One region of the Cohnella massiliensis genome, then DNA from elsewhere that is predicted to be linked to it. Evidence: predicted binding sites of a transcription regulator. Region 1 holds the regulator's gene; each other region holds the start of a gene.
The links. The regulator CtsR, encoded in region 1, represses protease genes until heat stress. The targets are predictions, from matches to a motif close to ATGGTCAATAAAGGTCAAACA.
Positions count from the first base shown of each region.

Region 1 (11,273 bases):
CTTGCGCTATTTCACCCCGCTGCCTCGCCATTATGCTTCAAACCGTGTCTTTTCTAAGCCGAACCGCTTTACCGCGTCCACCACCAGCGCCAAAGAAGCCATAGCACAAGTCCGATAATCAGCACGCCTCCGCCCAAATAAAAAAGCACGAACAAAATCTTGCTGAGCACGAGCAGCAAAACGACGATGCAAACGCCCGAGATGAACAGCACGAGCGGCTGATTCCAGCGGATCGGCTTCCGCGAACGACGATACATTCCCGTTCTCCTTCCTGCGGCAGATTCCGGTTCCGCTGCCTCCGCGGGTGCCGGCGACTGCCAAGCTGATTTTGGCCTAACTTTTACGGGCACTGAAATGCTTGGCGAAATGCAAGGCATGTTTAATCCCGCGCCTCGACGGGAAAACCGCAGTGGCGCCAAGCGCCCGTTTGCCGGTTTGCCGCGCGCAATACTGCAACATATGACTTGGCCCGCCGGTTGGTGAGCGGTCTCCGTTCCCTCGATGCGTTCCCTTTGGTCCCTTCTAGATGTTCTCTTATCCTTCTCTTTCCGATATCCCGTTCGCTCAGTTCCGCCGGAAGAAAGGTTCGAGATCCGCCTTGCGCGCTTGCTCGCATTTCCCGACCAACACGATGCGGGCCGCAGTCGCGCGTTCGCACCGTCGGCAACGGAATTCTCAACCCGCACGATGCTGACGGAGGCACTCGCCGTTTGTTCGCTCGGTCTCCTGTGTCACGAATCCGTACGTTCCGACGACCCAGGCATGCACTCTCTGCTCCCGCGGCAAGTCCGGTTAAGCCGGACCCTTCTACGGCGGCCAGCGCCGTTATTCCCGCGAAATCGAGGTTTTCAAAATGTAATGGTAGCGTCAAGAAGTTTGTGTAAGTAGGTTTTTCCATCGGGACGATGGAATCAAAGGTTTGTTGTTGTCTTAGTGGAGGGCGTAGCCCAAGCGAAGGCGCGGGAGGCCGCTTTACTGCTCCTCCGCTTTGCTCGTGGGATAACGTTCCTCGAACAGCTCGGTCAGCTTCTTCTTCACCTCCAGATCGCCGAAGCCTCGGATGACGCGGTTCTCGAAGTTCTCGTTGTAACCTATCGCCTCCAAGTAAACAATCTTCTCCGCCGCGTCCATGTTCGTAAGGCTGTTCATCGGCCTCAGTCGCTTGCGGATTTCCTTGTTCATTCGTTCAATCGGATTGGAGGTGTAAATGGCTTCTTTAATCGCAGTTGGGTAGCTGTAGAACGTCAGTAACGTCGGCACCTGAGCCCGCCACGATTGGATTTCTTTCGGGTACTGTTTGCCCCATTTCGCTTGCACCGCATCAAGCGCCGCTATTGCCAGATCGCGATCCGGTGCGCGGTAGATCGTCTTCAGATCGTTGATCACCTCCGCCCGGTCATGGACTCGAATCTTGGGGAACGTCGCGCGCACCTTGTGAACGATGCAATGTTGCACATCTGCTTTCGGATACGTCTCCTTAAAGGCCTCTTCGAGCCCTGCGAGGCCGTCAAATACGCCAAGTAGCACATCCGTAGCCCCGCGGCTGTACAAGTCCTTGAGGACCTCCCGCCAGCCGTGTGCGCTCTCTTGACCGCCGACGTAGAAGCCGAGGATCTGACGATGACCGTCTTCGTCGATGCCCATGGCGAAGTAAATGACTTCGCCGCTCACCGTGCTGCGCTTGAGCTTGACGTAGAGGCCGTCGAGGTAGATGACGGAGTAGCGTTTCTTTAAGGGGCGCTGCTGCCAGGCTTGGATGTCCTCGAGTACGGTAGCCGTGATGTTGCTGATGGTGGAGGGGGAGTACTGGCTGCCGAACATACTCTCGATAAATCGAGCGACATCCCGGGTCCCCATCCCGCTTTTGTACATCTGAATGACGGCTTCCTCCAGCCACCCGTCCCGTCGCTGATACGGCTCGAAGACGTGGGTCTGGAACTGGCCGTTACGGTCGCGCGGCACCTGAAGATCCTCGATGTGGCCGTATTTAGTGTGAAGGGTGCGTTCGTAGTAGCCATTGCGGCTGTTGCGCTCGCCACCAAGTCCTTCTTCCATGAAGTGCTTGATTTCGGCACGCATGATGGACTCCAGGTTGTCCTTGACGAACTGGGTGACAACATTTTCAAATAGATCGGAAAGCATGTTTTCGGGTATAGTAGACATCGAGTAGGGCTCCTTCTTGGTGATCTAGCAATCCCGAGAATACCCTACTTTTTTGTTGCCTGTTAAGGCTCCAAATCATGGCACACAAACAATTGTACGTCATCAATGTAATGGAAATTCATTCCGTTATTTGAGCCAAAAGAGACGTTTTCACCCCGTCCCACCTGAAATAAGGGCGCTGCTTCCGTTAGAATTTGTAAGCTGGAGAATAAAGCAAAATATAGTCTCCTGCTTCCGTTCAATCGAGCAGGATATTCACGCTTATAACGCTGCTCAAGCCTGCTCCGCATTCAATCCTTACATTGTACGCGCAAAACGAAAAAAAAGATGAAGAATACGGTGATCCGGTGAAAAGCGCGCAAGCCGCTTGTCCTCAACTGCATACGGCTATATGTACTTGGAGGGTCGAGATGAGCCGCCACGACTCAACCGGATCGCTAACGGGCCATGCGGAGGCGCAAAAGTGGGTAATTTTTACTCAACTGCCTACCGCCATATGTACATGACGGGCTGAGATGAGTCGCCACGACTCAACCGGGGCGTTTGCGGGCATGCGGAGGCGGCAAGATGGGTATTTTTTACTCAACTGTGTACGGCCATATGTACATGACGGGCTGAGATGAGCCGTCACGACTCAACCGGATCGCTAACGGGCCATGCGGAGGTGCATTTAGCCGTTAGCGCGGCGGCGCCAACCGACAAAAAAAGCCCGCCGGAAGTCCGAAAACTTCCGGCGGGCTCGCCTGTATACGCGAATCATCAGGAATTGCTCGTCACTTCGTCCTTCGTGCTGACGACCAGCTCGCCGTCCTTCTCGTCGATGACGAGCGAGTGGCCTTTGCTGATTTTGCCGATCAGCAGTTCCTCGGACAGGCGGTCTTCGATATGCTTCTGAATCGCGCGGCGCAGCGGACGCGCGCCGTATTGCGGATCGAAGCCTTCCTTGGCGAGGAAGCTCGCCGCCGCTTCGGTGAGCTCGAACTGGATTTCCTGCTCTTTGAGGCGTTTGCGCAATTCGTCCGCCATCAGGGTGACGATTTGGGCGATGTGCTTCTCTTCGAGCGGGTGGAAGACGATCGTCTCGTCGATCCGGTTCAGAAACTCCGGACGGAACGACTTCTTCAGCTCGGCCAGCACCTTATCCTTCATGTTCTGATAATCCCGGCCTCCGTCCTGGGCGGCCGTGAAGCCGAGCGTCGAGTTGCGCTTGATCTGGTCGGCGCCGACGTTCGACGTCATGATGATCAGCGTGTTGCGGAAGTCGACGGTGCGGCCTTTGGAATCGGTCAGGCGCCCGTCTTCCAGCACTTGCAGCAGCACGTTGAACACTTCCGGGTGCGCCTTCTCGATTTCGTCCAGCAGGACGACGGAATACGGCTTGCGGCGAACTTTCTCGGTCAGCTGGCCGCCTTCGTCATAGCCGACGTATCCCGGAGGCGCTCCGACGAGGCGGGACGTCGAGTGCTTCTCCATGTACTCCGACATGTCGATGCGGATGACCGCGTTCTCGTCGCCGAACATCGCTTCGGCAAGCGCCCGCGCGAGCTCGGTTTTCCCGACGCCGGTCGGCCCGAGGAAAATGAACGAGCCGATCGGACGTTTCGGATCCTTCAGGCCGGCGCGCGAGCGGCGGACGGCGCGGGCGACGGCTTTGACGGCTTCGTCCTGTCCGATGACGCGATCGTGCAGGATGTCCTCCATCTTCAGCAGGCGCTCGGTTTCTTCCTCCGCCAGCTTGCTCACCGGAATGCCGGTCCAGCTGGCGACGACTTGCGCGATATCTTCCGGCGTCACCTCGGAATCGGTGCGGCCCTGCTTTTCCTTCCATTGGTTCTTCGTCGCGTCGAGCTCCTCGCGAATCTTCTGCTCGGTATCTCGCAGCGCGGCCGCTTTTTCGAATTCCTGGCTTTGCACGGCGGCGTCCTTCTCCTTGCGGATATCCTCGAGACGCTGCTCAAGCTGCTTCAGATTCGGCGGTACCGTGTACGAACGGAGCCGTACCTTCGAGCTCGCTTCGTCGATCAGGTCGATCGCCTTGTCCGGCAGGAACCGGTCGGTAATGTACCGGTCGGACAGCTTGACGGCGGCTTCGATCGATTCGTCCGTGATTTTCACGCGGTGATGCGCTTCGTAGCGATCGCGCAGCCCGTGCAAAATTTGGACCGCTTCGTCCGGAGACGGCTGGTCGACCGTAATCGGCTGGAACCGTCTTTCGAGCGCAGCATCCTTCTCGATATATTTGCGGTATTCGTCCAGCGTCGTCGCGCCGATGCATTGCAGCTCGCCGCGGGCGAGCGCCGGCTTCAGAATGTTGGAGGCGTCGATCGCCCCTTCGGCGCCGCCGGCTCCGATCAGCGTGTGCAGCTCGTCGATGAACAGAATGACGTTGCCGGCCTGGCGGATTTCGTCCATGATCTTTTTCAGCCGGTCCTCGAATTCGCCCCGGTATTTGGTGCCCGCCACGACGGACCCCATATCCAGCGTCATGACGCGTTTGTCGCGAAGCGTTTCCGGAATTTCGTTGTTGACGATCCGCTGCGCAAGGCCTTCGGCGATCGCCGTTTTGCCGACGCCGGGCTCGCCGATCAGCACCGGATTGTTCTTCGTGCGGCGAGACAGCACCTGAATGACGCGTTCGATTTCCTTCGCCCGTCCGATGACCGGGTCGATATTGTTGTCCCGGGCACTCGCCGTCAAGTCGCGGGCCAGGCCGTCAAGCGTCGGCGTGCTGACGTTGGCGGACGGGCCGTGGTTTTGCGAAACGTTCTCGCTGCTGCCGAGAAGCTGCAGCACTTGCTGGCGGGCCTTGTTCAGGCTGATGCCCAAATTGTTGAGCACGCGGGCCGCGACGCCCTCGCCCTCGCGGATCAAGCCGAGCAAAATATGCTCCGTGCCGACATACGTATGGCCGAGCTTGCGGGCTTCGTCCATCGACAGCTCGATGACCTTTTTGGCGCGGGGCGTATAAGCGATATTGGTCGGCTGCTCCTGGCCGCGTCCGATGAGCGATTCGACTTCGTCCTGAATTTTTTCGAGTCCGAGTCCGAGCGCGATGAGCGCCTTGGCGGCGATGCTTTCTCCTTCGCGAATCAGACCGAGCAGAATATGCTCCGTGCCAATGTTATTGTGTCCCAGGCGCACCGCTTCTTCCTGCGCCAGCGCGAGCACTTTTTGCGCGCGTTCGGTAAATCTTCCGAACATCATAAGACAGCACCTCCCCAATTAATGTAAGAATAGAACATTTACGCCCTGGATGCCAGTTTCGTTCGAATCATTTCCGCCCTGGCGATATCCCGCCGCTCGGGAATGAGCGTATCCCCGTACGCCTGCTGCAAAAATCCCGGCTGCGTGGACACGATCAACTCGTTCAGCGAGGTCGGATCGAGATCCGGAAGAATGCCGAGATGGACGCCGAGCCGAATGTCGGACAGCCGCTGCGAAGCTTCCTTCGAATCGATGACGGTCGCATGCGTCAAAATGCCGTACGAGCGCTTGACCCGATCTTCCACCCGGATTCGGTTCTCGTTCAACAGCTTGCCGCGGGCGGCTTTTTCGTGGCCGATAATCTGCTTGGCGACGGCGTGCAGGTTCTCGACGATCTCCTGCTCGGACTGGCCGAGCGTGATCTGATTCGAGACCTGGAACAGGTTGCCCGTCGCTTCGCTTCCTTCGCCGTACAGCCCGCGAACCGCGAGACCGACCTGCGTCACCGCCGTCAAAATCCGGTTGATCTGGCCGGTCAGCACGAGCGCCGGCAGATGCATCATGACCGATGCCCGGATGCCGGTGCCGACGTTCGTCGGGCAGCTCGTCAAATAGCCGTGCTTTTCGTCGAAGGCGTAATCGACGCCCTCTTCGAACAAATCGTCGATTTTGCTCGAGAAATCCCACGCCTCCGGTATTTGAAAGCCCGGATACAGGCATTGAATGCGCAGATGGTCTTCCTCGTTCACCATAATGCTGACGTCTTCGGTATTGCTAAGGATAAGCGCGCCGTTCCGGGACTCGTTCGCCAGCATCGGGCTGATCAGATGCTTTTCGACGAGGACGAGCTTCTCCAGTTCGGTGAGCTCGGACAGGCGGATCGTCTGGAAGGAATCGACCCCGTTCAGCCGCCCGCTTTCCGCGATGCCGAGCAGCTGCTCCATCGCCTTCTCGGATTGCTCCGACGTGGCGAACAGCGGAAACGGATAATTCCGCAAATTGCGGGCGATCCGCACCCGGCTGCTGAGCACGACGTCCGTTTCGGGCGCTTTTTTGCTCATCCACGGACTTAGCGCTTGTTGAAAAGGTTGCTTGTTCACGAAGATTCCTCTCCTTCGTCAACCCGAGATTTCGTTCTCGAGCTCCCGGATCCGGTCCCGGAGCTGAGCCGCCGTCTCGAAATCTTCGCGTTCGATTCGAACCTGGATTTCCTTTTTAAGCCGATCGATTTCGCGTTTCGCTTTCACGTGGCCTCCGGCCCGCTTAGGGACTTTGCCGACGTGCACCGTGTTTCCGTGAACCCGCTTCAGCAGCGGATCCAGCCGTTCGGAAAATTGCTTGTAGCAGTGGCTGCACCCGAATTTCCCCATTTTGCTGAATTGGGCGTACGTCATCCCGCACTTTTCGCAACGGGGAACGTCCGGCCGCGATCCGACGTTCGAAGGCTCGAAATCGAGAAGGCCGGACAGCAAATTGTGAATGGAGAAGCCGCTTGCCGTACCCGGAATCATCTCGCCCTTGTCGCGGGCGCATGCTTCGCAAATATGCAGCTCCGACTTTTCTCCATTGTTGATTTTCGTAAAATGAAGCGTTGCCGGCCGTTTGCCGCATTCTTGGCAAACCATGGCTTTTCCTCCTTTCCGGAATGCGCTTCGCCCTACTTCGTGAGCAGAGCGAACAACGCCGCTTTCATGATTCTCGCGCGAAGCTCATCCCGGTACGGAAGCTTGACCGCGAGCGCCTCGCGCGAAACGGCCGCCTTCAGCATGCCCGCCTCGCGCCCGGTCATAAATCCGGCTTCTTCCAGCTGATAAATCAGTCCTTCGGCAGCCGTCTGATCGATCCGATCGCCGATCGTCTGCTGAACGTGCGCCTGAATCGCCTCCAGCGAAGGCAGATCTACGCGCTGAATCCGGATATAGCCGCCGCCGCCGCGCTTGCTCTCGACGTAATACCCCTTTTCCAGGGTAAACCGGGTACTGATGACGTAATTGATTTGCGAAGGAACGCAAGAAAACTTACCCGCCAAATCGCTGCGCTGAATCTCGACCGCGCCATCCGAACTGTTATGAATGATCTGCTTCAAATAATGCTCGATCAGATCGGATATGTTGCGCACCATCAGAACCTCCTTTCCGGAGCGCCTTCTGACTTTGACTTTCTTTGACTATAGACTTATTATAATCGATCTTGTTTTATTTGCCAAGAGGGGGACGAAGCCCCCTCATGATCAGTATGGGAAGGGCGGCATCGCTTTATTCGCGGGGGCGAAAGCGATCAGAAGAAATCCGCCAGGTACGGCCGATGTTCCGGCACGCGCCGTTCCAGCAGCTCGATCCGTTCGGCGTCCCCCCGCAGCCGGCCCCAACGCTCCAAATCCGCCGGACGCCGGTTGCCGAGCAGCATCGCGGTCAACGTTTGAATATCGCAAGCGACGCCGTCGGAACGGACGGCCGCCTCCTCCTCGCGGCGCATCCGCGCGGCGCCTTCCGCGTCCCACTCGATGCGGAAAACGCCGTCGTTCCACGGCGCGAATTCGTCGCGGAGCGCAAGCCGCAAGCTTTCGTTCCCGGCCCCGGGAGCGAACGGAAGCAAGGAGACGAAGCCTTCCGCATCCACGATTCGCGACATGAAGTAAGGGACCACTTCCTGCTTGAACCGGGGATCGGCGAAAAGGAACGGGCTTTCGTCATCGGCCGGAACCGTCATCGTCACCTTGTCGGCCATCGAATCGTGGTTGGCCGCGAACTGCCAAAGCCCGCGCCGCGCCTCTTCGGTCAACGCGACCCATTCGTGAACGGCAAACGTTCCGCCGCTCACCTCATAGAGTATGTAGCCTTCCGGCTCGCTGCTTGCGTTTTGCCAGATCGCCGCAAGCCCCGGCTTGGAAAATACCTTCGAGCGCCACCATTCCGGCGAACGCTTCAGCATCCCGACGCGGCCCATGGCGAACCGGTCGTACAGGTCGTTGAAAGCGTCGGCCTCCTTGGCCGCCCTGACGATTTTTCCGGAGACTTCCGAGCGTTTCGGGAGCTGGCTCTGCGCAATGACGTACATCTTTCGTTCGACGGTCATTTCCCAGCCGAATTTACGGTAAAAAGGAAACGAGAACGGATGCAGCATGCTTACCGTTTGGCCTTGTTCGCGCATCGTGACGAGCGCTTGACCGAGCAGCTTCGTTACGCAGCCGTATCTTCTCGCTTCCGGCCAGGTCGCGACGCTGGCGATGCCTCCCATTTTCAACAACGTCCGTCCCGCCCGCATTTCAAACGGAATCAAATGAAGCCCGGACATCAGCTTGCCGTCCTCGCCGAACGCCCCCCAATGCTCCTCCGGCCGAAACGAAGCCTTGTATTCCTTCGCCTCCTCCTCGGACAACCCTTTTTGAAACGCGAATTCGGACAGCGCGATACGCTCCTCCATCTCATTCGCGGTAAGCTGACGAATCTGCATGCGGCATGCCTCCCTTTGGCTCCATCATAACGCATTTCAACGCGGTTCGCACTCGTCGCGCGGAACGGCAAGGGACAAAAAACCGTCTCCCCGCCCGGATTCGGCGAAAAGACGGCTGATGCGGCTTAATCTTGCGGCGCCAGGGAAGACCCGCTATCCGCGTTCGCCAGGCGCAATTGCTTGCGGTAGACGACCTTGGAAATCGTGATGCTGATTTCGTACAGCAAAAACAACGGAACGATGACGATAATGTCCGACATGATGTCCGGCGGCGTGATCGTAACCGCAAGGATGACAAGCGCGAAGTAAGCCATCTTGCGCGCTTTGGCCATTCTCACCGGATTCACGATGCCGAGCTTGGTCAAAAACATGACGATCGCCGGCATCTCGAACAGAAAGCCGAACGGAACCGTCATATGGATCATGAACGTAAAATACTTTTGCGCCGTGTACATCGTCTCGAACGAGCCCGCGGCCATGTTCTGCATAAATTGCAGCACCATCGGGAAGAGGACGAAATAGCCGAACCCGACGCCGGCGACGAACAGCACGCCGATCGCGGGGATGAGCAGCAGCGCCGGCCGCCGCGCCCGGTCCGGCAATGCCGGCTCCACGAACTTCCACGTCTGGTAGGCGGCGACGGGAAGCGTGACGGCGACGGCGATGCAGCCCGCGATCATCATGTATACCCACATGACGTCCGACGGACCGAGCAAAACGAGCGGCCGGTCCATATCTCTTACGAGCCATTCGTAAATGTCCCGCACGTAAAGGAGCGCCGCCGCCATCGCCACGACAAAGGCGACGAGCGTGCGGATGATGCGAGTCCGCATTTCCTCCAGATGCTCGAGAGCGCTCTGGTCGTTCGGGTTACGCATTCGGCTTGTTCTGCGCCGCGACGGCTTGCGGAGCCGATGTCGAAGCGGCTTGCGAACCCGTTTCCTTGCTGCCGCCTTCGTCCTCGCCGTTTACGAGCCCCTTCGTCGCCCCTTTGAATTCGCTGAGCGTCCGGCCGAACGCGCGGCCGAGCTCGGGAAGCTTGGAAGGACCGAAGATGATGAGCGCGATGATCAAAATGAGAATTAAACCGCCGATTCCGATATTGCCGAATGGCATCGCGATCGCTCCTTTTCTTTTTTATCCCGGGGGTTTAGCCCAGCTTGAAGCCGCTGATGGCGACGACCGCGCACCTGGCGATTTTTTCGCCCGGCCGGTGCGGCCACGTGCTCGTAGGCTGGCTCAAATCCTCCGTATTTTCGCCCGGATGCTGGATCGACAGGAACAGCGTTTGCTCGTCGGGCGTGAAGAAAGGACCGGTAAGCTCGCATTCGACCGGACCCGACGCGAATTGCAGCGCGACGCCCTTGTCCGGCCCGCTCGTCGGAATGACGAAAAGCCCGTTGTTCATGAACGATTTGTGCACGCCCTTGTTTTGGCTGCTGCTCGAAATGTCCGTGACGACCCACAGGTTGCCGTTCGAATCGAACGCGAGGTTGTCCGGCGAGCTGAAGCCGGATTGGCGTCCGCCGGCGGCGAAAATCTCGAAGTCGAATTCCAGGGCGCCCAGGTCGTTGCCCGCTTCGAAAATGCGGGTAATGTGGCCGTGAATGTTGCCGTGGCTGTCGTTGTTCGTATGGCAGATGAAAACGGTGTTGTCGAACGGCGAAATCTCGATATCCTCCGGACGGTCCGTCGGCGTGCCGCCGACAAGCTTCGCGGCCTGCTGGCAGTACGTCACGACGTCGCCCTGCGTTTTGAACGTCGCTTTCAGTTCCGGCTCGTCCTCGAACGATTTGGCGACTTCCTCGAGCGTTACCGGGCGCCATTTGCCGGTTTTCAAATCGGCCACGTGCAGCGTTCCGTCTTCGAGCAGCGCCGAATTGGCTCGGCCCTTCGCCTTGTCGAATTTGCCGTTGCTGATGAATTTGTAGACGCAGGCATCCTTCTTGTCATCGCCCATGTAGACGACGACGCGTCCGTCCGCGGCCAGCCCCATCGCCGTATTTTCGTGGTTGAACCGGCCGAGCGCCGTATGCTTTTTCAAAAAGTTTTTGTCGAACGGATCGACTTCGACGACCCATCCGTAGTGCGTTTCCGGCAGGTTGGACGCCGCGGCCGTCTGCTCGAAGTTCTCCTCGCACGAAAGCACCGTATTCCACAGCGTGACGCCGCCGGAGCAGTTCGCGAACGTGCCCGTCGCCGTCGTCGCGCCTTTCAGAGCCTGAGTGCCCTTGGCCGGGCCGGTGATGTCGAATTTCGTATATCCGTTGATGCGGCGTGCGTACTTGGACGTTTTGTCCATTTTCCATACGCCGTTTTCGTCGCGATACACTTCGATAACGGACATGCCTTGGTAATACAGGTTTTTCTGGATTTGGTCGGCGGTCATCTTGTCGTCCTTCACCGGGCCGATCTGGAAAATGGTCGTATACTCGTGATTGTTGACGAGAAGC
Region 1 covers NZ_LT821253.1:90,527-101,799, forward strand. Annotated here, with positions in the region: gene B7E11_RS02345 (hypothetical protein) at 69-257, opposite strand; gene B7E11_RS02350 (IS256 family transposase) at 973-2,163, opposite strand; gene clpC (ATP-dependent protease ATP-binding subunit ClpC) at 2,923-5,367, opposite strand; gene mcsB (protein arginine kinase) at 5,406-6,467, opposite strand; gene mcsA (protein-arginine kinase activator protein McsA) at 6,486-6,992, opposite strand; gene B7E11_RS02370 (CtsR family transcriptional regulator) at 7,025-7,486, opposite strand; gene B7E11_RS02375 (GNAT family N-acetyltransferase) at 7,645-8,820, opposite strand; gene tatC (twin-arginine translocase subunit TatC) at 8,946-9,698, opposite strand; gene tatA (twin-arginine translocase TatA/TatE family subunit) at 9,691-9,936, opposite strand; gene B7E11_RS02390 (PhoX family protein) at 9,971-11,273, opposite strand, start outside.

Region 2 (11,273 bases), on a different contig from region 1:
TTCGATCGCTTCGATGATCGTGGACAAAGCTTCTTCGTTGGAGCCGAAGTTCGGCGCGAAGCCGCCTTCGTCGCCTACGGCCGTGTTCAGGCCTTTTGCCTTCAGAACGGCTTTCAGAGCATGGAAAATTTCCGCGCCCGTGCGCAGAGCTTCCTTGAAGGAAGGAGCGCCGACCGGCAGGACCATGAACTCTTGCACGTCGACGTTGTTGTCGGCGTGAGCGCCGCCGTTGACGATGTTCATCATCGGAACCGGCAGAACTTTGGCGTTGAAGCCGCCCAGGTAAGCGGAAAGCGAAACGTCGAGAGCGTCGGCGGCTGCGCGAGCCACGGCGATGGAGACGGCCAGGATGGCGTTGGCGCCCAGCTTCGCCTTGTTCGGCGTGCCGTCCAGCTCGATCATTTTGCGGTCGATCGCCACTTGATCCAGCGCGTCGTAACCGATGATTTCCGGCGCGATGATCGAGTTGACGTTTTCGACGGCTTTCAGTACGCCTTTGCCCAGGTAGCGGTCCTTGTCGCCGTCGCGCAGTTCGACGGCCTCGTAAGCGCCGGTGGAAGCGCCGGACGGCACGATGGCCGTGCCGCGAGCGCCGGATTCCAGGGTTACTTCGACTTCAACGGTCGGATTGCCGCGGGAGTCGAGGACTTCGCGTGCGTAAACGTCGGAAATGATCGTCATCGTGAAAACACTCCTATTAATCGTATTTTATTTCGTCCGGACCGCTGGATAACGCGGCGTCGGCGATTTAAGCGTTTTGAATCAGCGTTTGGCCCGTCATCTCCGCCGGCTGCGGCAGCTCCAGCAGCGTCAGCAGCGTCGGCGCCACATCCGCCAGAATGCCGCCGTCGCGCAGCGCGACGCCTTTCTTGGTCACGATGCACGGCACCGGATTCGTCGTATGCGCGGTGTGCGGACGGCCGTTTTCGTCGATGACCATGTCGGCGTTGCCGTGGTCGGCGATGATGACCGCCACGCCGCCTTTCGCGAGAACGGCGTCGACGACGCGGCCGAGGCATTCGTCGGTCGCCTCCACCGCTTTGATCGTCGGTTCCAGGAGACCGGAGTGGCCGACCATGTCGGGGTTGGCGAAATTGAGAATGATCGCGTCATGCTTGTCTTCTTCGATTTCCTTCACCGCGGCGTCCGCGACCTCGTAGGCGCTCATTTCCGGCTTCAGGTCGTACGTGGCCACCTTCGGCGAATTGATCAGAATCCGCGTCTCTCCCGGCAGCTGGACGTCGCGTCCGCCGCTGAAGAAAAACGTGACGTGCGGATACTTCTCGGTTTCGGCGATCCGCAGCTGCTTCTTGCCCTGCTGCACGAGCACTTCGCCGAGCGTGTTGTCGAGCTCCTTCGGCTTGTAGGCGACGAAGCCGCCGACCGTCTCGGAGAACAGCGTCAGGCAGACGAAGTGCAAATCCTTCGGCGCCTTCTCGCCGCGGTCGAAGCCGCGGAAGTCTTCGTTCGTGAACACCTGCGAAAGCTGGATCGCCCGGTCGGGACGGAAATTGAAGAAAATGACCGAGTCGCCCGATTCGACGAGGCCGACCGGTTTGCCGTCCGCGCCGACGATGACCGTCGGCAGCACGAACTCGTCCATGACGGAGCTTTCGTACGAAGCTTTAACCGCCTGAACCGGATCGACGGCGGTCGGACCGTCGCCGTACACCATGGCGCGGTACGATTTCTCGACGCGATCCCAGCGCTTGTCGCGGTCCATCGCATAGTACCGGCCCTGGATCGTGGCGATTTTGCCGATGCCGACCTCGTCGATCTTCGCTTGCAGCTGCTGTAAGTACCCGACCGCGCTGTCCGGCGCAACGTCGCGGCCGTCCAAAAACGCATGAATGTAAACTTCGTCAAGCTGCTCCGACTTGGCCAGGTCCAGCAGCGCGAACAGGTGCGCGATATGGCTGTGAACGCCGCCGTCGGACAGCAGGCCGTAGAAGTGCAGCTTTTTGCCGTTTTGCTTGGCGTGGCGAGCCGCCGCGAGCAGCGTTTCGTTGCGGTAAAAATCCCCTTCGCGGATCGACTTCGTGATCCGGGTCAAGTCCTGGTAGACGATCCGTCCAGCGCCGATATTGAGGTGGCCGACCTCGGAGTTGCCCATCTGGCCTTCCGGCAATCCGACGGCTTCCCCTTGCGCGGTCAATTGCGTATGGGGAAATTCGGACCAGTACTTGTCGTAATTCGGTTTGTTCGCTTGCGCGACCGCGTTGCCCGTGACGTCGTTCCGCAGGCCGAAGCCGTCGAGAATGATGAGGGCAACCGGTTTCGGAGCGCTGCTCATCTTACTTCGCCCCCTCGACAAGCGCGATGTACGAGGCCGGCTCCAGGCTGGCTCCGCCGACGAGCGCGCCGTCGATGTCCGATTGGCCGAGATATTCGGCCACGTTGTTCGGCTTGACGCTGCCGCCGTACTGGATGCGCACTTTGGCCGCCACGTCGGCGCCGTAAAGGCCTTCGACGACGCTGCGGATGTACGCGATCGCTTCGTTCGCGTCCGTCGCCGTCGACGATTTGCCCGTTCCGATCGCCCAGATCGGCTCGTACGCGATGACGACTTGCGCCGCTTGCTCCGCGCTTAAGCCCGCGAAAGCCGCTTCCGTCTGCACGCGGTTCACTTCGTTCGTTTTGCCGGCTTCGCGCTCTTCGAGCTTTTCGCCGACGCACAAAATCGGAACGAGCCCGTGCTTGAACGCCGCATGGAGCTTCTTGTTGACGGTTTCGTCCGTTTCGTTGAAATATTGGCGGCGCTCCGAGTGGCCGACGATGACGTAGTCGACGCCGAGATCCTTCAGCATGACGCCGCTGATCTCGCCGGTGAACGCGCCGTTGTCTTCGAAGTGCAGGTTTTGCGCGCCGACCTTGATGGACGTGCCTTTTACGGCTTCGACGAGCGCCGGAAGCGCCGTGAACGGAGCGCAGACGACGCTCTCGACGCCGGCGACCTCCGCCTTGCCCTTCACGTCGTTCACGAAAGCGACCGCTTCGGAAACCGTTTTGAACATTTTCCAGTTGCCTGCGATAATCGGGGTTCTGCTCATCTTCTCAACCTCACTTGTCGTTCAGCGCCACGACGCCTGGCAGGGCTTTGCCCTCCATAAACTCCAGGGACGCGCCGCCGCCGGTGGAAATGTGGTCCATCTTCTCCGCCAGGTGGAACTTCTCGGCCGCGGCCGCCGAATCTCCACCGCCGATAACCGTATAAGCCGCCGTGTCCGCGCAAGCTTGGGCGACCGCCCGCGTGCCGTGCGAGAACGGCTCGATTTCGAATACGCCCATCGGTCCGTTCCAAACGACGAGCTTGGAATTTTTGATGACGTCCGCATAAATTTCGCGGGTTTTCGGTCCGATGTCGATGCCTTCCCAGTCCGAAGGGATGCCGTCCACGCCGACGATTTTCGTGTTCGCCGAAGCGCTGAAGTCGTCGGAAACGACGATGTCGACCGGCAGGTAGAAATTTTTGCCGAGCTTTTTCGCCTTTTCGACGAATTCCTTCGTCAGCTCCAGCTTCGAATCGTCGCACAGCGATTGGCCGATTTCATAGCCTTGCGCCTTGAAAAACGTATAGGAAAGTCCGCCGCCGATAATGATGTTGTCCGCGATCTCGATCATCTTGTTGATCACGTCGATTTTGTCCTTGACCTTGGAGCCGCCGACGATGGCGGTGAACGGACGCTCCGGATCGTTCAGCGCGCGGCCGAGCACGTCGAGTTCCTTCTCCATCAGAAGGCCGGCGACGGCCGGCAGATGATGCGCGATGCCTTCGGTCGACGCGTGGGCGCGGTGAGCGGCGCCGAACGCGTCGTTGACGTACAGATCGGCCAGCTCGGCGAACGACTTCGCGAGCTCCGCGTCGTTTTTCTCTTCGCCCTCGTAGAAACGGACGTTTTCAAGCAGCAGCACGTCCCCGTCGTTCAAAGCCGCGACTTTCGCCTTGACGGCGTCGCCGATCGCTTCGTCGGCTTTCGCGACGGGCTTGCCCAGCAGCTCGGAAAGGCGCGCCGCGACCGGAGTCAGGCGAAGCTCTTCGACAACCGCGCCCTTCGGGCGGCCGAGGTGGCTGGCGAGAATGACTTTGGCGCCGCGCTCGATCAGAAAGCGGATCGTCGGCAGCGTCTCGCGGATGCGGGTGTCGTCCGTAATCGCGCCGTTTTCAAGCGGGACGTTAAAGTCGACGCGGACAAACACTTTTTTGCCTTGAACGTCGACATCGCGTACGCTCTTTTTGTTCATAGGTCCAATCTCCTCCCGATAGGTCGTGCTCTAAAGCGAACCGTCCTCAAAAAGACAAGTCCGCGGCAATGTCCTTATATCCAAGTAAAACGGCTGCGTTAGCCTTTCCCAAGACGCACCCGTTTTATTTGGAGCCGATTTTGAGCCGATTCGGAAAGGGCGACGGTACCGTCAATCGATCCCGAATCGCGGATGAAGAGGAGACGCGTCTCCTCTTCTCCGTAACGACTATATAGCTGTAAGGCGAATTACAGGCCTTTGCTTGCGATGAAAGCGGCCAGGTCGACGACGCGGTTGGAATAGCCCCACTCGTTGTCGTACCAGGAAACGACTTTGACCATGTTGCCCTCGATGACCATCGTGGACAGGGCGTCGATCGTGGACGAAGCCGGATCGCCGTTGTAGTCGCTCGAAACGAGCGGCTCTTCGGAGTAGTTCAGGATGCCTTTTAGCGGGCCTTCGGCAGCGGCTTTCAGGGCTGCGTTGACTTCTTCGACCGTGACGCTCACTTTCAGTTCGGCCACGAGGTCGGTAACGGAAACGTTCTTGGTCGGTACGCGCATCGACATGCCGTTCAGCTTGCCTTTCAGTTCCGGCAGAACGAGGGAAACGGCTTTCGCGGCGCCCGTCGTGGACGGAATGATGTTTTCTGCGGCAGCGCGGGCGCGGCGCAGGTCTTTGTGCGGCAGGTCAAGCACTTGCTGGTCGTTCGTGTAGGAGTGAACGGTCGTCATCATGCCTTTGACGATGCCGAATTGGTCGTTCAGAACTTTGGCGAAAGGAGCCAGGCAGTTCGTCGTGCAGGATGCGTTGGAGATGATCGTGTGAGCGGCCGGATCGTACTTGTCGTTGTTGACGCCCATGACGATCGTGATGTCTTCGTTCGTTGCCGGCGCGGAGATGATGACTTTCTTGGCTCCGCCTTTCAGGTGAAGCTCGGCTTTCTCTTTCGCGGTGAAAATCCCCGTCGATTCGACGACGATTTCAGCGCCTACGGAAGACCAAGGCAGCGCGCCCGGATCGCGTTCCGCGAATACTTTGATCGTTTTGCCGTTGACGACCAGCGCGCCTTCGCCTACTTCTACCGTAGCGTTCAGTCTGCCGTGCGTCGTGTCATATTTCAACAAGTGAGCCAGCGTGTCAACGCTCGTCAGGTCATTGATCGCGACAACTTCTACGTTCGGGTTGTTCAGCGATGCGCGGAATACGTTGCGTCCGATCCGTCCGAAACCGTTAATGCCGATTTTAACACTCATGAATGGTTCCTCCTTGAACATCTGTTTTAAAATTTGATCTATGTCAAGCGCATGAATATTGCGCCGAGACCACCGATTCGACCGGCTTCCTCGCCCTTCCTTCGGGCTAGCCGTTCTTCAACGCTTCTTCGGCCGCCGCCTCGTCGGTCACGAGGATGTCGTCATGGCCGAACTTTAACACCGAGGCGATCGCCTCGCCCTTGCTGCGGCCGCCCGCCAAGCCGATGACCGTTTCGGCGGCTTCGATGTCGTCCAGCCGGAGTCCGGCCGTCGCCATCCGATGAATGACCGCTCCGTTCTTGTCGAAGTAATAGCCGAACGCTTCGGCCAGCGCTCCGTCCTTGAGCAGCTCCTGTACCGTCTCCTTCGCAAGCTTCCGCCGCCTGGCCATCGTGATCGCGTCGCCGATGCCGTGAACGACGATGCGGGCTCTGCGGATCATATCGACCACTTCGCGCACGTTGGGCTCCTGCATGAGCGACTGATACGCTTCCTCGCTCAAATGATCGGGGACATGGAGCATCCGGTAACGGGCTCCCGTTCGCTTGGCAAGCTCCGAAGCGATCGTGTTCGCCTGGTAGTCGACGCTTTCCCCGAGTCCTCCGCGGGCCGGCACGAACCAGTTGTCCGCGAGCGGCTCCGAAACCTTGAATTGGGCGGCCAATCGCGCCATCGTCGTTCCGCCCATGACGGCGACAATGTCGCCGGGCGAAAGCGACTGGCTGAGCACCCTGCTACCGGCTCGGCCGATTTCCCTCTTCGTGTCGTCCGAAACGTCGGAATCGCCGGGAACGACCACGACCTTGCGCAAGCCGAATTTCTGGCGGACCGCCTCTTCCAGCTCCGACAGCCCGAACAGCTCCTTGACGATCGGTTCCAGCTCCTCCAGCAGCTTCTTGCCGGACTCGCTTAGCGACATTCCCGCCGCGCCCGCTTCGAGCAGGCCTTGCTCGCGCAGGATGTCGAGCTCCGAGCGAAGCGTCCGCTCCGTCAGGTCGAGGCTTGCGGCCAGCGTTCTTCGGCCGATCGTGCCCGCGACGAGAATGCGCCGCATAATTTCGTAGCGCTTCTGCATGACTTGCACCAAGTCGGGCACGAGCTTCTTTTGAATATGGACGATGCTTTGCAAGAGTCCGGCCTCCCCAAATGCCGGATGGAGTCGGCACGAATGCGGGTCCGTCTAGCTGGACGTTAAATGTCCCGCCACTACGTTTTAAGTCCCACATTTATTTTAATGCAACTCGCCGTCTCTTGCAAGAGCGGCCGCCGTTTCCTCCCGGCCTAATTATTTTTGTCGAACCCTTGCTTTTTATCAGGGAATGGCCTATAATAACTCTTGCTGTCAAACTTTCAGCGTGTTAATCTTCTCAAGTATGCGCCCGTGGTCCAACGGATATGACGCAGGCCTCCGGAGCCTGAGATTGGGGTTCGATTCCCTACGGGCGCGCCAATATTCATCATAAGCACGACCGAACGACCGGCCCTTCGCGAAGAGGCGCGGTTTTTTTGTTTGTCCAAGTTTGACTTTCTTTGACTTTTGGTTTCGGATGATTTATGATGGAATCACTTCGTCACCTAACTGAAGGAGGTTATGTTATGAGTTTCGTACCCATGGTCATCGAACAAAGCAATCGAGGCGAACGGGCCTACGATATTTATTCCCGTTTGCTTAAAGACCGAATCATTTTTCTCGGATCGGGCGTAAACGACGTCGTCGCCAATTCGATTATCGCGCAAATGCTGTTCCTTGCCGCCGACGATCCGGAGAAGGACATCAGCTTATACATTAACAGCCCCGGCGGATCGATCACGGCCGGCATGGCGATTTACGACACGATGCAATTCATCAAGCCGGACGTCTCCACGATTTGCGTCGGCATGGCCGCCTCGATGGGCGCCTTCCTGCTCGCCGCCGGCGCGAAAGGCAAACGCTACGCGCTTCCGAACAGCGAAGTGATGATCCATCAACCGCTGGGCGGCGCCGAAGGCCAAGCCAGCGACATCGAAATCAGGGCCCGCCGCATTTTGAAGATGCGCGACAAGCTGAACCGCATTTTGTCCGAGCGCACCGGGCAACCGCTGGAAAAAATCGAGAAAGACACCGACCGCGACAACTTCATGGATGCGGAAGACGCGAAAGCTTACGGCCTCGTGGACAAAGTCATCGAGAAAATCTGACGCTCGCGTCCGCTTTGCTTGCATGGCGGCGGATGTCCGCCCCCGTTGCCTCCCCGCTCCCCTTGGAGCCGGGGAGGCTTTTAATATCATAAACGTTTTCCTTTGTCAACAAGAATTCAAATCTGCGAATCCCCCCTCTGCGAAAAACCTGTATCGTGTTATTCTAAACTCAAGAAACATTCCATAAACAACCATATCTAGCTAAACCCTAGGAATCTTGCAAAGGGGGGATCCCCATGAGCCGCACGTCCCACATCATTCGGCTGGTACCGCGAAACTCATCCGCAAACGATTCAGTCACGACCAGCAAGAGCAGTTCCGACGCGATTGCCGCGCGAAGCCTTAGCGACAAAGCATCGCTGCTTCGCCCGTTGAAAGACGAACACCTGTTGGAAGTGTACCGGGAAGCCAAGAAGATGAACTTGTCGGCCGAATTCATCGAGCTGCTGGAAGACGCCATCGAGCTCCGCCAGTTGGAGCATAGGCTTAAAGCCTGAACCTGACAAATTCGGACCAAGCAAGACAAGATAAATCCTGCGGTTTGCCTTTCTGACGGTTTGCCTTTCCACCAAACGCGTAATCGCCTCCCGTTCGAATGAACGGGGGGTTTTTACTTTTGCCTTGACATCGGGACAAGCGCGCCCGTTCGGATGGCCCTCTGAGCGAACGGGATATCGCGAACAGGGGGCTAATTCCCCCCTCCGGGCTGCCGCTGCGAAACCGAGCCATCGAACACGGAAAGCCCCGCCGCCCGAATGCCGGAGCGACGGGGCTTTCCCCCTATTGCTGCCCTTTGCCACGATTATTTCAGCTCATATTGCACGGTTACGCTCGCGGAAATCTCGATCTGGCCGGATTGCACCGAAGACGATTGCGCGCTGTCGCCCGCCAGCATTTTCGCCTCGGCCATCGTTCCGGCTCTGAGAACCGGAACCGGCGCGGCGTCGCCCTGAACGATGTTGATGACGCCTCCCAGCTGGCGATTGCCCGAGGCGGCCAGCACGCCCGCTTTCGCCCCGGCGGACTCCATCGCCTTTTTCAGCGCCTCCAGCTCGTACTCGTCCCGCTTCTCCGTATCGAACGTCACGCCCTGCATCCGGTTCACGCCGGCTCCCGACAAGGCGTCCAGCAGCTTGCCGATGTCCGCGAGCTTGCGGTACGTAATCCGGATCTCATGGACCGCCACGTACCCTTTCAAAACCTGGCCGTCCTTCTCCGTATAATTATACTCCGGGCTTACATGAAACCCCGTCGTTTGGACGTCCTTTTTGTCGATTGCGAACGTTTCGTACAGCACCTTCTCGACGGCGGCGAACGTTTCCGCATTCGCCTGCTGCGCCGCCTGGGCGGTCGACCCGCGCGTCTCGACGCCGACGTTCAAGTATGCGACGTCGGGCTCCGCCTTGACCGAACCCTCCGCTCCGACCGTTACCGTATTCACCGCATATGCCGAACCCGATGCTGCCGTCGCCGTCTCCGCATTCGCCACCGTACCGGCCTCCCCTCGTCCGAATCCGTACCAACCGATTGCCGCCGCGGCCAGAACGACCGCCGCGATTTTCATCCCTTTCATCCTCATCTCGGAACCCCTTTCGCCTGTTTGTCTTCACAAACGCATCTTGGGCGGAAAAGGTTGCAAGCATACGCAAAATCGTCCATAAAATGCAAAAAGCCCCCTCGAGGGAGCTTGATGCTAAAGGATTTTACTGGTTCTCCAGTTCTTCCTTGCTGACCAATTGGACTAAAGCGGTTACAGCTTGCTCTGCGTCCGAACCTTCGGCACTTATGAATACTTCCGTGCCCGAGCTGATCGCCAGACTCATAATCCCCATAATGCTCTTGGCATTCACCTTCTTGTCGTCTTTCTCAACAAAGACGTCAGAGGAAAATTTATTGGCTTCTTGTACAAATAAAGCCGCCGGTCTGGCGTGAAGCCCCGTCTTAAGCCGAACAACCACCGGCTGTCTCGTCATGGAACGGATACCCCCTGTCAAATTTCGTCGTCCCGAACCCGGGACCCACCGCGTGTGTAGTCTGTCACCTATTATAGCATTGTTTGGAACGGTTGCGCCATACGGTTATGCCCCGCCGTTGCGGATTTTTTCGGCCCACTCGTCGATTTTCCTGAGACGGTGATTGACGCCGGACTTGCTCACCTGCCCCTTAAGCATATCTCCGACTTCTTTCAAATTCAAATCGGGATGCTTGAGGCGGATTTCAGCCACTTCCCGAAGCCTTTCGGGCATGTTCTCGAGCCCGACTTCCTTCTGCAGCAGCTTGATGTTGTCGATCTGGCGGATGGCCGCCCCGATCGTCTTGTTCAGGTTCGCCGTCTCGCAATTGACGATCCGGTTGACCGAATTGCGCATATCCCGCATGATTCGGACATCCTCGAATTTGAACAGCGCCTGGTGCGCGCCGATGATGCTTAAAAATTCGATGATTTTTTCGCCTTCTTTGATATAAAGAATGAAGCCCTTTTTGCGCTCGATGAACCGGGCGTTCAGCTGAAACTTGTTGGCGAGCTCGACGAGCGAACGGCAATGCTCCTCATACATCGAAGCGATCTCCAGATGGTAGGACGAGCCTTCCGGATTGTTGACCGAGCCTCCCGCGAGAAAAGCTCCCCGCAAATAGGCGCGCTTGCAGCAGGGCTTGCGGACGAGCTCCTTGTCGATCGTCGGATGAAACTGAAACCCTTCGCTCGTAATGTAAAGCTGCTTCAGCAACGGCTCGACGCCGGCGGGCACGCGCACGATGTAGACGTTGTTTTTTTTCAGTCGCATCTTCTTGCGAACGAGCAGCTCGGTCGGCACGGCGAAATGACGCTTCATCAAGGTGTATATCCGACGCGCAATCGCGGCATTTTCGGTGGAGATGTCCAGGACGATCCTTTTGTTCGTCAATTGAACCGATCCGTTCATCCGAATGAGCGCGGACAGCTCCGCGACCTCGCAGCACGGCTCCGCGTCCACCATCGTCAGTTCTTTTTTCGTTTGGGCCGCGAAAGACACGACGCTCACTCCTTTCTAAGCATCCAGTTTTCCACCAGCTGATAAATGTGCTCGCTCAGCTTCACGGCATCATGCCGCAAATACGTCCGGAACAAAACGAGACGGTCGGCAATGACCTTGTAGCCCCGGCGAGTCACTTCGTCCAGATCCAGGTGGACCGCTTTGGCGCCTTGCTCCGCGTACATGCTGTGCACCTGCGGCGGTATTTCCCCGTCGTTGACGATCACGTAATCGAATAAATGATGCCCGACATGCGCATGAACCGCATTCAAATGATCGCTTACCGAATAATTGTCGGTTTCCCCCGGCTGGGTCATCACGTTGCAGACAAAAATTTTCACGGCGTTCGCGGACACGATCGCCTCGGCCAGCTTCGGAACGAGCAAATTCGGAATGATGCTCGTGTACAGGCTGCCCGGACCGATGAGCACCGCATCCGCTTCCCGGATCGCCTCGACCGCTTCCGGCAGCGCTTCGACATCCGCCGGCTCGATCAGGACGCGCCGGATTTTTCGTCCGGACTTCGGAATGGCGGATTCTCCGGTCACCGTCGTGCCGTCGGTCATCTCCGCCTTGAGCACGA
Region 2 covers NZ_LT821244.1:37,045-48,317, reverse strand. Annotated here, with positions in the region: gene eno (phosphopyruvate hydratase) at 1-681, opposite strand, end outside; gene gpmI (2,3-bisphosphoglycerate-independent phosphoglycerate mutase) at 749-2,293, opposite strand; gene tpiA (triose-phosphate isomerase) at 2,295-3,050, opposite strand; gene B7E11_RS01355 (phosphoglycerate kinase) at 3,061-4,242, opposite strand; gene gap (type I glyceraldehyde-3-phosphate dehydrogenase) at 4,491-5,498, opposite strand; gene B7E11_RS01345 (sugar-binding transcriptional regulator) at 5,605-6,627, opposite strand; tRNA gene B7E11_RS01340 (tRNA-Arg) at 6,874-6,948, shown strand; gene clpP (ATP-dependent Clp endopeptidase proteolytic subunit ClpP) at 7,095-7,676, shown strand; gene sda (sporulation histidine kinase inhibitor Sda) at 7,913-8,173, shown strand; gene B7E11_RS01325 (SIMPL domain-containing protein) at 8,479-9,249, opposite strand; gene B7E11_RS01320 (HPr family phosphocarrier protein) at 9,380-9,649, opposite strand; gene whiA (DNA-binding protein WhiA) at 9,755-10,690, opposite strand; gene B7E11_RS01310 (gluconeogenesis factor YvcK family protein) at 10,696-11,273, opposite strand, start outside.
Region 2: clpP (ATP-dependent Clp endopeptidase proteolytic subunit ClpP) is a predicted target of CtsR. The motif match lies at 7,016-7,036, and genes of this name have one in related genera.

Region 3 (9,995 bases), on a different contig from region 1:
ACGCCGACAAACAAAGGCGAAATATAATTGTCTCCGAAACGGCGGTGAGGAAAGCAAAAAGCCACCGTCATTGGCGGTTCCGAATCTACCGTCAATTAAAGTGGCTGATGACAGACAAGAGCAGCCAATCCGTCGATGGATTTACGTAAATCCGTGCTGCCACAAGCCAGAAATACCTGACGGCTGGTTAATTCGCTCAGCATATGACCTCCAAAGCCTGCACCACGTCGCGGAGCAAAGCGGGATTGAACCCGGCGTCAACCTCGATGACGGCTGCGCCGATTCGGATGCGAAGGCAAGCCGAAGGTGTGGCTTCCGGCTCGGGAGTAATATGAGCTTTGACGAAGGTGGCTGACTTGACAGCAGCAGGGGATGAACCGCTTAGTCTCTTCATCCATGTATAGAGCCCGCGACGATCCACCTGATTGGCTTTGCACCATCTTGCTGCTTTTTCTCCACTGGAACGGAAAGCGGCAATCGTTCTTCCCATTTCTTCTGTACGTCTTCTCTGGCCATAAAAAATCCTCCCCCAATTGGACTATGAGGAGGATTATCTCACGGTTATTGCAAGGAACGAAGGTGGGGAGAGTTTGACGCTTACGATTCAAATCGAATTCGGCTTTTTTATGTAGATGTTCGTTACAATTTGTCACTATTGACGATATATAGAATATTGATTACCCTACTGTAAGCATTCACCGATTGAAATGTCGGCGTAGGATTAATATCCATAAGGATTTCAGCTTGTGCCAAGTGGTAATGAGCCAAAAAATTGCGATTTTGGCGTTTCTACTCCCAATAGGGGTAACAAAACTTAATTGAGCTCAACATATTGATCAAGATCAGGAAGAAAGGCCCAATTCCTTGTGATAGAATTAAGAAGAATCTGTCGTTTAGAAGATGGCAAGAACGTATTATTCAGAATCGTTGCCAATCCCACTTATCAACGAACTGACTGTCCATGTTGATCACTTGGTGGAGAAAAGAACGCAATGCACGAGCTTCACGAGTTAATGAAGGTGATGGTTTGAGTAGTAGGACTTTTTACAAAACACCGCTCGGAGCGGGAAGCCATACGATTCCTATTGTCCAGACCGCAAACATATTGCTGGTCATGTTTTCCAAAAAAAGCGGCAGAGGAAATGCGTGACCGAATCGCACATTTACCTGGGATGGATGAAAATATTGCGGCAACCATTCAAGCCCGCACGTTTCACTCTTTTTTGCTTAAAATCATTCGAAAACATGTTGTAACACAAGTCATCTTGAGCGAAACCCGTTACCAGCATATCCTGCTGAAGCGTATGAAAAGGACTTGGAGGACGCTTATCAACCAGAATCGTTACTGTCCCTTATCTTGTTGTTGTTTAGCTTTTTCATAGAGTTTGTTGAGATTTGGCAATTTGCGACTGGTCGAAAGAAGGAGATCTTTGTCAATTGTTGAACTTAATAATAATTAGTTAGCTTTTTACATACATATGATTTAGTCCTAATGGCTGAGGTGTTATTATGGCTGCAATTGATGTCCGCATAGATAAATGGAAGAAGCGTCTTCTTGATTTGGGCAAGAAAAACAGACTCATCAACTATCGAGAAACCAAACGTTCCAACATCAAGATAGTAGCCCCTGATCTCGCTGAATTGTTTAGACTGCTCGTCGTTAATGAAACAGCTTTAGAATTCCCATTCCCATTTGAAGATTTTGATGACGATGAAGACGAAGTTAGTGAACCATATACTTCAAGTGGCGATTTACAAACCAATCAAACCATCAAAGAGCAACAGAAAACATTAAGAAATCTTAGAAACAAAGCAAAGACAGCACTTGAAGAGCAAGGTGTCAACATCCTATATCTTTCATTTGGTTTCTTGAGGTGGAAGGAGAACCAAGACTCTGATCAGATCATCACCTCCCCCATCGTACTTGTTCCGGTATCACTTACACTAGAGTCCATTACCTCGCCCTTCGTCCTACGTCTACATGAAGACGAGGTCGTGGTTAACCCAACATTAAAATATAAAATGGAACATGAATTCGGAATTACATTACCTGAATTCGATGCACACGAAGATAGCATTACCGAGTATCTCAACAACCTCAATAAATCTGTTAATAAAAACAAATGGGAAGTTGCTTTTGAGACTGGATTAAGCCTGCTCTCTTTTTTGAAAATAAATATGTACGAAGACCTGGATAAGAACCAGGATAAGATAAAGGCACACCCGGTACTTCTCGGATTGGCTGGAGACAGAAGCCAAATCAAAACACTGCCTGCAGAATTCAATCAGTATGATCACGACAGGAAGACTCGGGCTATTGATACATTTCAAGTCGTTGATGCAGATTCTAGCCAGCAAGACGCCATTCTTTACTCCAAGAAAGGTGTCAGTTTTGTGCTGCAAGGGCCCCCTGGTACTGGAAAAAGCCAGACCATTACAAACATAATCGCTGAGAGTCTTGCTGAGGGAAAACGAGTGCTATTCGTTTCGGAGAAGATGGCAGCACTTGAGGTTGTACACAAACGATTGACGCAAGCAGGCTTATCTGATTTTTGTCTCACCCTACATAGCCATAGAGCTAATAAGAAGGAAGTCCTAAACGATCTTGGAAATACATTGGCTCTTAGTAGATTTAAAGTTCATGATGAGGCAGTCTCCCAACTAGAATTACTTGAAAAGCAAAGGGAAAAATTGAACCGTTATATTACTGAACTTCACACTCCCATCCAGCCTCTCAATCTAACACTATACAGTGTTAATGGGAAATTAGCTAAGTTATACGAAACTCCAGATGTCATTTTCTCCATTGACAATGTGGGCGAAACGACACTGGAGAAGTTGAATAGATATATTTACCTTTTGAATGAACTCTCCAAAACCATCGGAAAAATGACGGAGGACTACGCACTCAACCCATGGAGAAACTGCATAGTCCCCAATGTTTCGCACGAACTTCGGCATGACATTGAAACAAACTTAAGGAAGTTGGCCCCCGCTTTCCACGTACTTGTAGAGAATTTTAATAAAGTTAATAATAACTTCGAACTGAACAGGGATTTGACCCTGGCTGCAACAGAGGATATCCTTGAGATTTTCGATATCTCGGAGAAATCACCAGGAATTCCGATTCATTGGATAACTACTGAAGATATTACTCCGCTTATTCAGCAAGCGGAGAAATATCTTGCAATGAAAAAGGAATATGAAGATTACCAGTCCGAGTTAGGCAAAATTTATGATAACGATTACTTCAATCTGCAAGCTGAAAATACAAAATCACTACTCTTATCAAGGGTTACAACAGTTAAGCCTATATTAAATGAGGATAGTTTTCCAAGTGACAATGATATTTTGAGGTTCGCAAAATCGATCATTAATGAACTGACTTCCATTTGCGGAAAAATAGAAGCTGCTTCAGCCGCGGCAGAAAGTATTTTTGAAACATTAAAAATTCCTTATAAAAGATCGATCATGGGTTTAGAAGCACTTCATACATTATTGAGCTTCATTCTTCTAAATCCAAGACCTACTGAGGCATGGTTTGACCCTGGTAAATATAATGCTATTAAGAAGTTGTCAGAAGAAGCAAAGAATAAGTACGATCAGATCAACAATCTCACAACATCCATAAGCAGCCGCTTCGATAAAGAGATCTTTGACATTGATTATTCATCTATGCTGAAACGATTCAAGATTGAATACACTACTTGGTTCAAGGTTTTTAAAAGGAGCTACAGAACAGATAAAAAACAAATTCGTGTTTTGATGAAAGATAATTCTCAGAAGTTCGATGATCAAACCATTATCTCTGTCTTAAACGAATTAAAAGAAATCGCTGATATTCATTCTTGGCTAAATGAAAATGAAAAGATACTTACTCAATTATTGGGAAGCCATTATCTTGGGAAAATGACTGATTGGGGGCTCTTGGATCAATCGTTCAAACAATTCTCAAGCATTCTCAACTGTTTCTCAGGTGAGCCTATTCCTGTTAGCGTTAAAAACTTTCTCGTTGATGGAGAAGCGAATTATCAGGACATTAAAACACGACATGAGAAGCTTGGTATCATAAAAGACCCTGATCTGGTTCTTACTCTTCAAAGGATACTGCCATCTACATCCGATTGTAAGAATTTGGATGTATCAGTACTTCTTGAAATGGTTACCGGTGTAATGAATTCACTTCAAGTACTGGATGGATTGTTTACAGAAGTGACTAAGCATAGTCATAAAGAACTTTCATATGACGAAGTTATAGATGATCTCTCCAAGTTGGAAATTATTCAGATTATTGATCGCACAATCAATAAGGAGAGCGATAACCTAAAAGAAAACTTCCAGAGTTTCTTCAACGGTAGTATCCAAACTGATTGGGGCTCCATCTTAGGATCATTATCTTGGGCCGGAGATTTTAAGAAGTTACATGAGAAGTATTTATTGCCACAGAACTTTATTGCTCGCATTTGTTCTGATTCCTCATATGTTGCAGAGGTCTCTTCTTACAAGAAGATTCTTAAGGATAGCTTGAATCATATACAGAAAGAATGGCGATGGTTTGCAAACCTCTTTGACAATGTAGAGGAGTTACAACGAACAGACTTAACCTCCATCTTATTAAAGATCAGCAAATGTCTGAACAACATATCATCTCTGGAAGAATGGATTGATTTCCGTAGCATCAGGGATGAGTGTAAGAAAGAAGGATTGTCGGAGTATGTCCAGAAAGTAGAAGAACTCAAGATCGACAAAGATCTGATAGTCGGTACATTCCTTAAGCGTTTCTATCGACTGTGGGTAGACTCTGTAATCTCAAAGTTTCCTGCAGTTAATTCTTTCCGTAGCCGTAGCCACGATGAGATCATACGGGAATTTAATCGCCTCGATATAACTCAACTTTCCTTGGCAAGAACAAGGATAAAAGAACGTCTTGTCTCAAGGTTGCCAGATTTGAACATGGCGACAATGGCTATGGATGAGATTGGAATATTAAAGCGTGAACTAGGCAAACAACGCAAAATACTTCCATTACGGAAACTATTCAAGGCGATACCCAATTTATTACTTACTCTAAAACCATGTTTGATGATGTCTCCCCTTTCCGTAAGCTTATTTCTCGATGCAGAGAACTATAACTTTGATGTGGTAATCTTCGACGAAGCATCACAGGTTTGTACTGAAGATGCAATAGGAGCAATTATGAGGGGGAAGCAAGTCATTATTGCCGGAGACAATAAACAGCTGCCACCAACCAACTTCTTTGCCGCGAATACTTCAGATGGAGACTTTGATGGCGATGGAGCAGACGATGAAGAATTTGACGATACCGACGCATTTGAGTCTATTCTTGATGAATCCCTTACTGTTCTGCCGGAGCGAACACTAAGATGGCATTATAGGAGTCGCCATGAACACCTGATTGCTTTCTCAAACGCCAAAATTTACAATCATAATTTAATCACATTTCCTTCTCACATTGATAAAGTTCCTGACCACGGAGTCGAGTATATTTATGTTGAGAATGGAGTTTATGATCGTGGCGGTAAGAAATGTAACGTAAAAGAGGCAACACGTGTGGCTGAATTGGTTTATGAGCATTTCCGCAACTACCCTGAAAGATCCCTAGGAGTTGTCACTTTTAGTGAAGCCCAACAACAGGCCGTTGAAACAGCAATCCGTCAATTGCGTCTTCAAAATCAGGAATTTGAAAAATTCTTCAATGAAGATAAAGAAGAAGCGTTTTTCATAAAAAACCTTGAGAACGTGCAGGGGGATGAACGCGATACCATTATCTTCAGCATTGGTTATGCAAAAGATTCAAATGGCATTATGTATATGAACTTCGGGCCTTTAAGCAGATCCGGCGGCTATCGTCGGTTGAATGTTGCAATAACTCGAGCTAAATATAATGTTAAACTTGTTGGATCGATCCGGCCAACAGATATTAAATTGGAGAGCACAAATGCTGAAGGTGTAAAGATGTTACGATCTTATATAGAATTTGCAATGAATGGGCCCGATGCAATTCTTAATGAGCTGACATATTCCGATTCGGTTAACGTTGACTCTCCATTTGAAGAGTCTGTGTATGACTTCTTAGTAAAGAATGGATTTATGGTTGCTACTCAAGTTGGTTGCTCCGGATATCGAATCGATCTTGCCGTTAAACATCCTACGTTAAGTGGCAGGTTCGTCCTTGGAATAGAATGTGATGGAGCTACATACCACTCTGCTAGAACGGCTAGAGAACGTGACAGGTTGCGTCAGACCATCTTGGAGGACATTGGTTGGAAAATCTATCGTATATGGTCAACTGACTGGATTAAAGATCCTATTACAGAAGGTCGTAAATTACTGGATGCTGTCAACAAGGCCATAAGCGAGTACAAGGAAAGCAATGTTAATTCTGGATCAATGCATAAGTTTCAAAGCGAGCTCTTACAGCAAACGATTGGTATCCAAATTATAGAGAACCCCACGGATCTTGGCGATCATACTTACGATAACCCTTATTCCTTTGAATACTATGAAGAAGCTAATGTCTATGAGGTTAAACGTTATTCCGATGATACGACTTATCTTAAGAACGTGATTAAGTATGTTGTCGAAAAGGAATACCCAATCCATTTTGAATTGCTGTGCAAAAGAGTTGCCGGGCTGTTTGGCAATCAAAAGGTAACAGTAAAAGTGAGAGATTCAGTTAACTATGTAATCAGTAAATACCTTACCGATCAGTTGATGAGAAAGGGTGATTTCCTTTGGATTAAGGGAGCTGAAAACATAAAAGCCAGGGTTCCGCTTTCAAATGACGTTGGAGTAAGATCAATCAATCATATTTCCAAAGAAGAGATCGCTGAGGCAATGCTACAAATAGTTAGTAAAAGTTTTGGAATCACTACAAATGACCTTTATTCAGTTACAGCTCGGGTATTCGGATTCAGCAGAACGGGCGGCAATATTAGCAATGCAATGCAACAAGCTTGCGATTATCTCGTTGAATCAGGGGTTGTTAAAAATCTTAATGGAAAGATCGTTCTTTAGTCGTTAATTTTTTCTAACCACAATTACTAGGAGGATTTATTTTGGAGCAATTAATTGAAGTTCTACAAGAAATTAGGGACGGAATTTACTCAATCAATTCAAACATTGAGGACTTAAAAGTATCTGTTGAGGAACTCAAGGGACAAGGTCTTTATAATTCGATATCAGATGTATACGATAAGTTGGAATCATTAGCAAGTGATATCAAAGGCAATGGCCTATATGATAGTCTTAGTGATGTTTGTAATAAATTGGATGAGATCTCTACTATACTAAATTCGATAGATACTAATACGATGTGAGATTATAAATATTGTTTGGAACCATTTTTACAAAATCACGTAAACTAATCGAACAATTTTCAACCGTTAAACATTCATGCTGAACCTTTTAAAAATGAAAACCCAGTTCGACCAAGACGCGTTCTAACGGAACGGTTGAAGGAGCGAGCCCGTCTATTGGATGACATTAAAACTGGTATAAAGTGTGGCACCGCCCCGTGCACCATCAGAGATATTTCTTATTCAGAGTCAGAAAAGGCAAAAACCCAATAACCACAAGTTTTTTAAACCACCACAATTACCGAAAACGCAGAAAAGACACCTAACGCGGTGTCTTTTCTGATGGTTTTGGTGGAGGCGAGGGGAGTATATGATTCCCGATTAAACTTGCTGACGAAGCCCACTCGACGAAGCAGAGCGCTGCGGTAGAATCAGATGCCGTGCTCGTCCGCTTCGCTCCCTTCGCGCGGTCGAACCCCAATGTCCTCCTTCGGATCGGGCACACGACTGCCCCTCGCCCCCATTAAAAAACTCCGACCTCGTGCGGTCGGAGTTTTTATGGTGGAGGCGAGGGGAGTCGAACTGTTGTCCCTGATTTCTCACTCTCTCTCCACTTGTATTAATGAATCCCGAAAAGTCTTACTAACCAAGACTTTTCGGGATTTTTCATTTTATGTAGTACCCTTTTTTATCGTCATAATTTAACAAATTTCAAATGTCTTGTCTACAGTTAGTCTACAAAATCGGACAGGAGATTTAAGATAACTGCTCAATATATTTTTATTTGTTATAATATACTTAATATTCTTGTAATTGAGGTGTAACATAAATGTCCCGGTCAAAGGTTGCTTTGTTTTTCGGAGCAGGATCTGAAATTGGCTATGGTTTACCTTCAGGCGGGAAATTCGCACTTGACCTTTTTAGGACATCTGTAGAGAATGATAAAGATGATTTTCGTAAACAACTTGACAAAATAAATAACACTTCAACTTATGCTGCAAAATGGCTACCAGAAAATTATCACAAAAAACGTATTTACGTTTTTGGAAAAGGAGAATTTGAAGAAATAATTGCTTCAAGTTTAGAATATAAACGAGACGATATATTAACTTACTTAGTTTCCCATGAAAAAGTCGGGTGTTTTGGGCAAAATTAAAAGGAATTCAGCACCTCAAAATGGAAATTGTTATTGTCGAGATAACAAAGTTCCACACCCCGAGGGAAGAATTCCTTTGCTTTAGGAGTTCAACAAAAGCCCTCGGGAATCCTTCCAAGAGGTGAAGAAAATGTTGAAACTTCGCGACGGACAATTGAACATCTGGGATGCCATTCTCCCGGAACCTGTAAGAAGGCTGCCAGTCGAACTTGCGATCATAGATCAACTGCTGGACGACGACCGTTTTCTTCAACCGTTTGCTGAGTTGCACCCGAAAGGCAAGAAGAGCGGCCGTCCTACGCTTGCAATTGAAAAGTACATCCGTCTTATGGTGCTGAAGCATAAATACAATTTGGGCTACGAGTCACTCGTGAAGGAAGTCGGCGACAGCATCACATGGCGAATGTTCTGCCGAATTGCCATCGACGAAACGATGCCAGACCCGTCTACACTCATTTATGCTCGCAAACGCTATGGCGACAAGATCATCGAAGAGATCAATGCCGCACTTGTAAAGCAGTGTGAGGAAAAAGCCATTCTGAAAACTCGTAAATTACGCACGGATACAACGGTTGTGGAATCCGACATCCACCACCCGACAGACGCTACACTGCTACAAGATGGCGTGAGGGTTATTACTCGCACGATTCAGAAAATCCAGAAAGTTGCCTCCCACGCTGTTCAAGGCTTTGAAGATCGCACGGCAGAAATCAAGGAAAAGATTCTGTCCATCGCGAAAGTTCTACGTCGCCGCACCCGTGAATCCTGGGAAGAAGTTGACCGGATCACTGGGAGCGTAATAGAAGTAGCCGAGAACGTCGTGAACAAGGCTCAAGACGTAATCGAGAAACTGCATGACAACGGAAGAACTACTGTTCAGCAAAGCAAAACGAAACTGTCGGCTGCGGTCGAGCTTGCCGGAAAGCTGCTTGAGCAAGCCAAGCAGGTCGTTTCCGGTAACCGTATAATTGCCGACCGTATCGTAAGTTTCTTTGACCCGGAAGCCAGGCCGATTAAAAAAGGCAAGTTAGCCAAAGGCACGGAGTTCGGATACAAGGTGCGAATCGACGAGACGGAAAGCGGCTTCGTCACTGGTTACGCTGTCTACGAGGGAAATCCCTCTGATGATGAACTGCTCGTTCCCGCTGTACAGGCGCACATCAAGCAATTCGGCAAGGCGCCGCAAGCTGTAGCCACCGACCGCGGTTTCTCAAGCAAGGAAAACGAAACGGCCATTACCGAACTCGGCGTGAAGCGCGCCAGTTTGCCGCGAAAGGGCAAGAAAGGCGTGGCTCGAACTGAGTACGAAAACGAAAAATGGTTTAAGGACTTGCAGCGTTACCGTGCAGCCGGAGAAGCGAAGATTAGTCTTCTCAAGCGCAAGTACGGTTTGAACCGCAGCAGGTACCGGGGATTTGCTGGCTCAAAATGCTGGGTCGGCTTCGGAATCCTGACCCACAACCTGCAAAGAGCGGCAAAAATGCTCCAAAATTAAGGTGAAAACCGCCCCTTAGGGGGAG
Region 3 covers NZ_LT821244.1:99,814-109,808, reverse strand. Annotated here, with positions in the region: gene tnpA (IS66 family insertion sequence element accessory protein TnpA) at 197-490, opposite strand; gene B7E11_RS30040 (hypothetical protein) at 1,143-1,382, shown strand; gene B7E11_RS01625 (DUF4011 domain-containing protein) at 1,510-7,038, shown strand; gene B7E11_RS01620 (hypothetical protein) at 7,080-7,340, shown strand; gene B7E11_RS28700 (hypothetical protein) at 8,149-8,475, shown strand; gene B7E11_RS01615 (ISNCY family transposase) at 8,606-9,970, shown strand.
Region 3: B7E11_RS01625 (DUF4011 domain-containing protein) is a predicted target of CtsR. The motif match lies at 1,428-1,448, and genes of this name have one in related genera.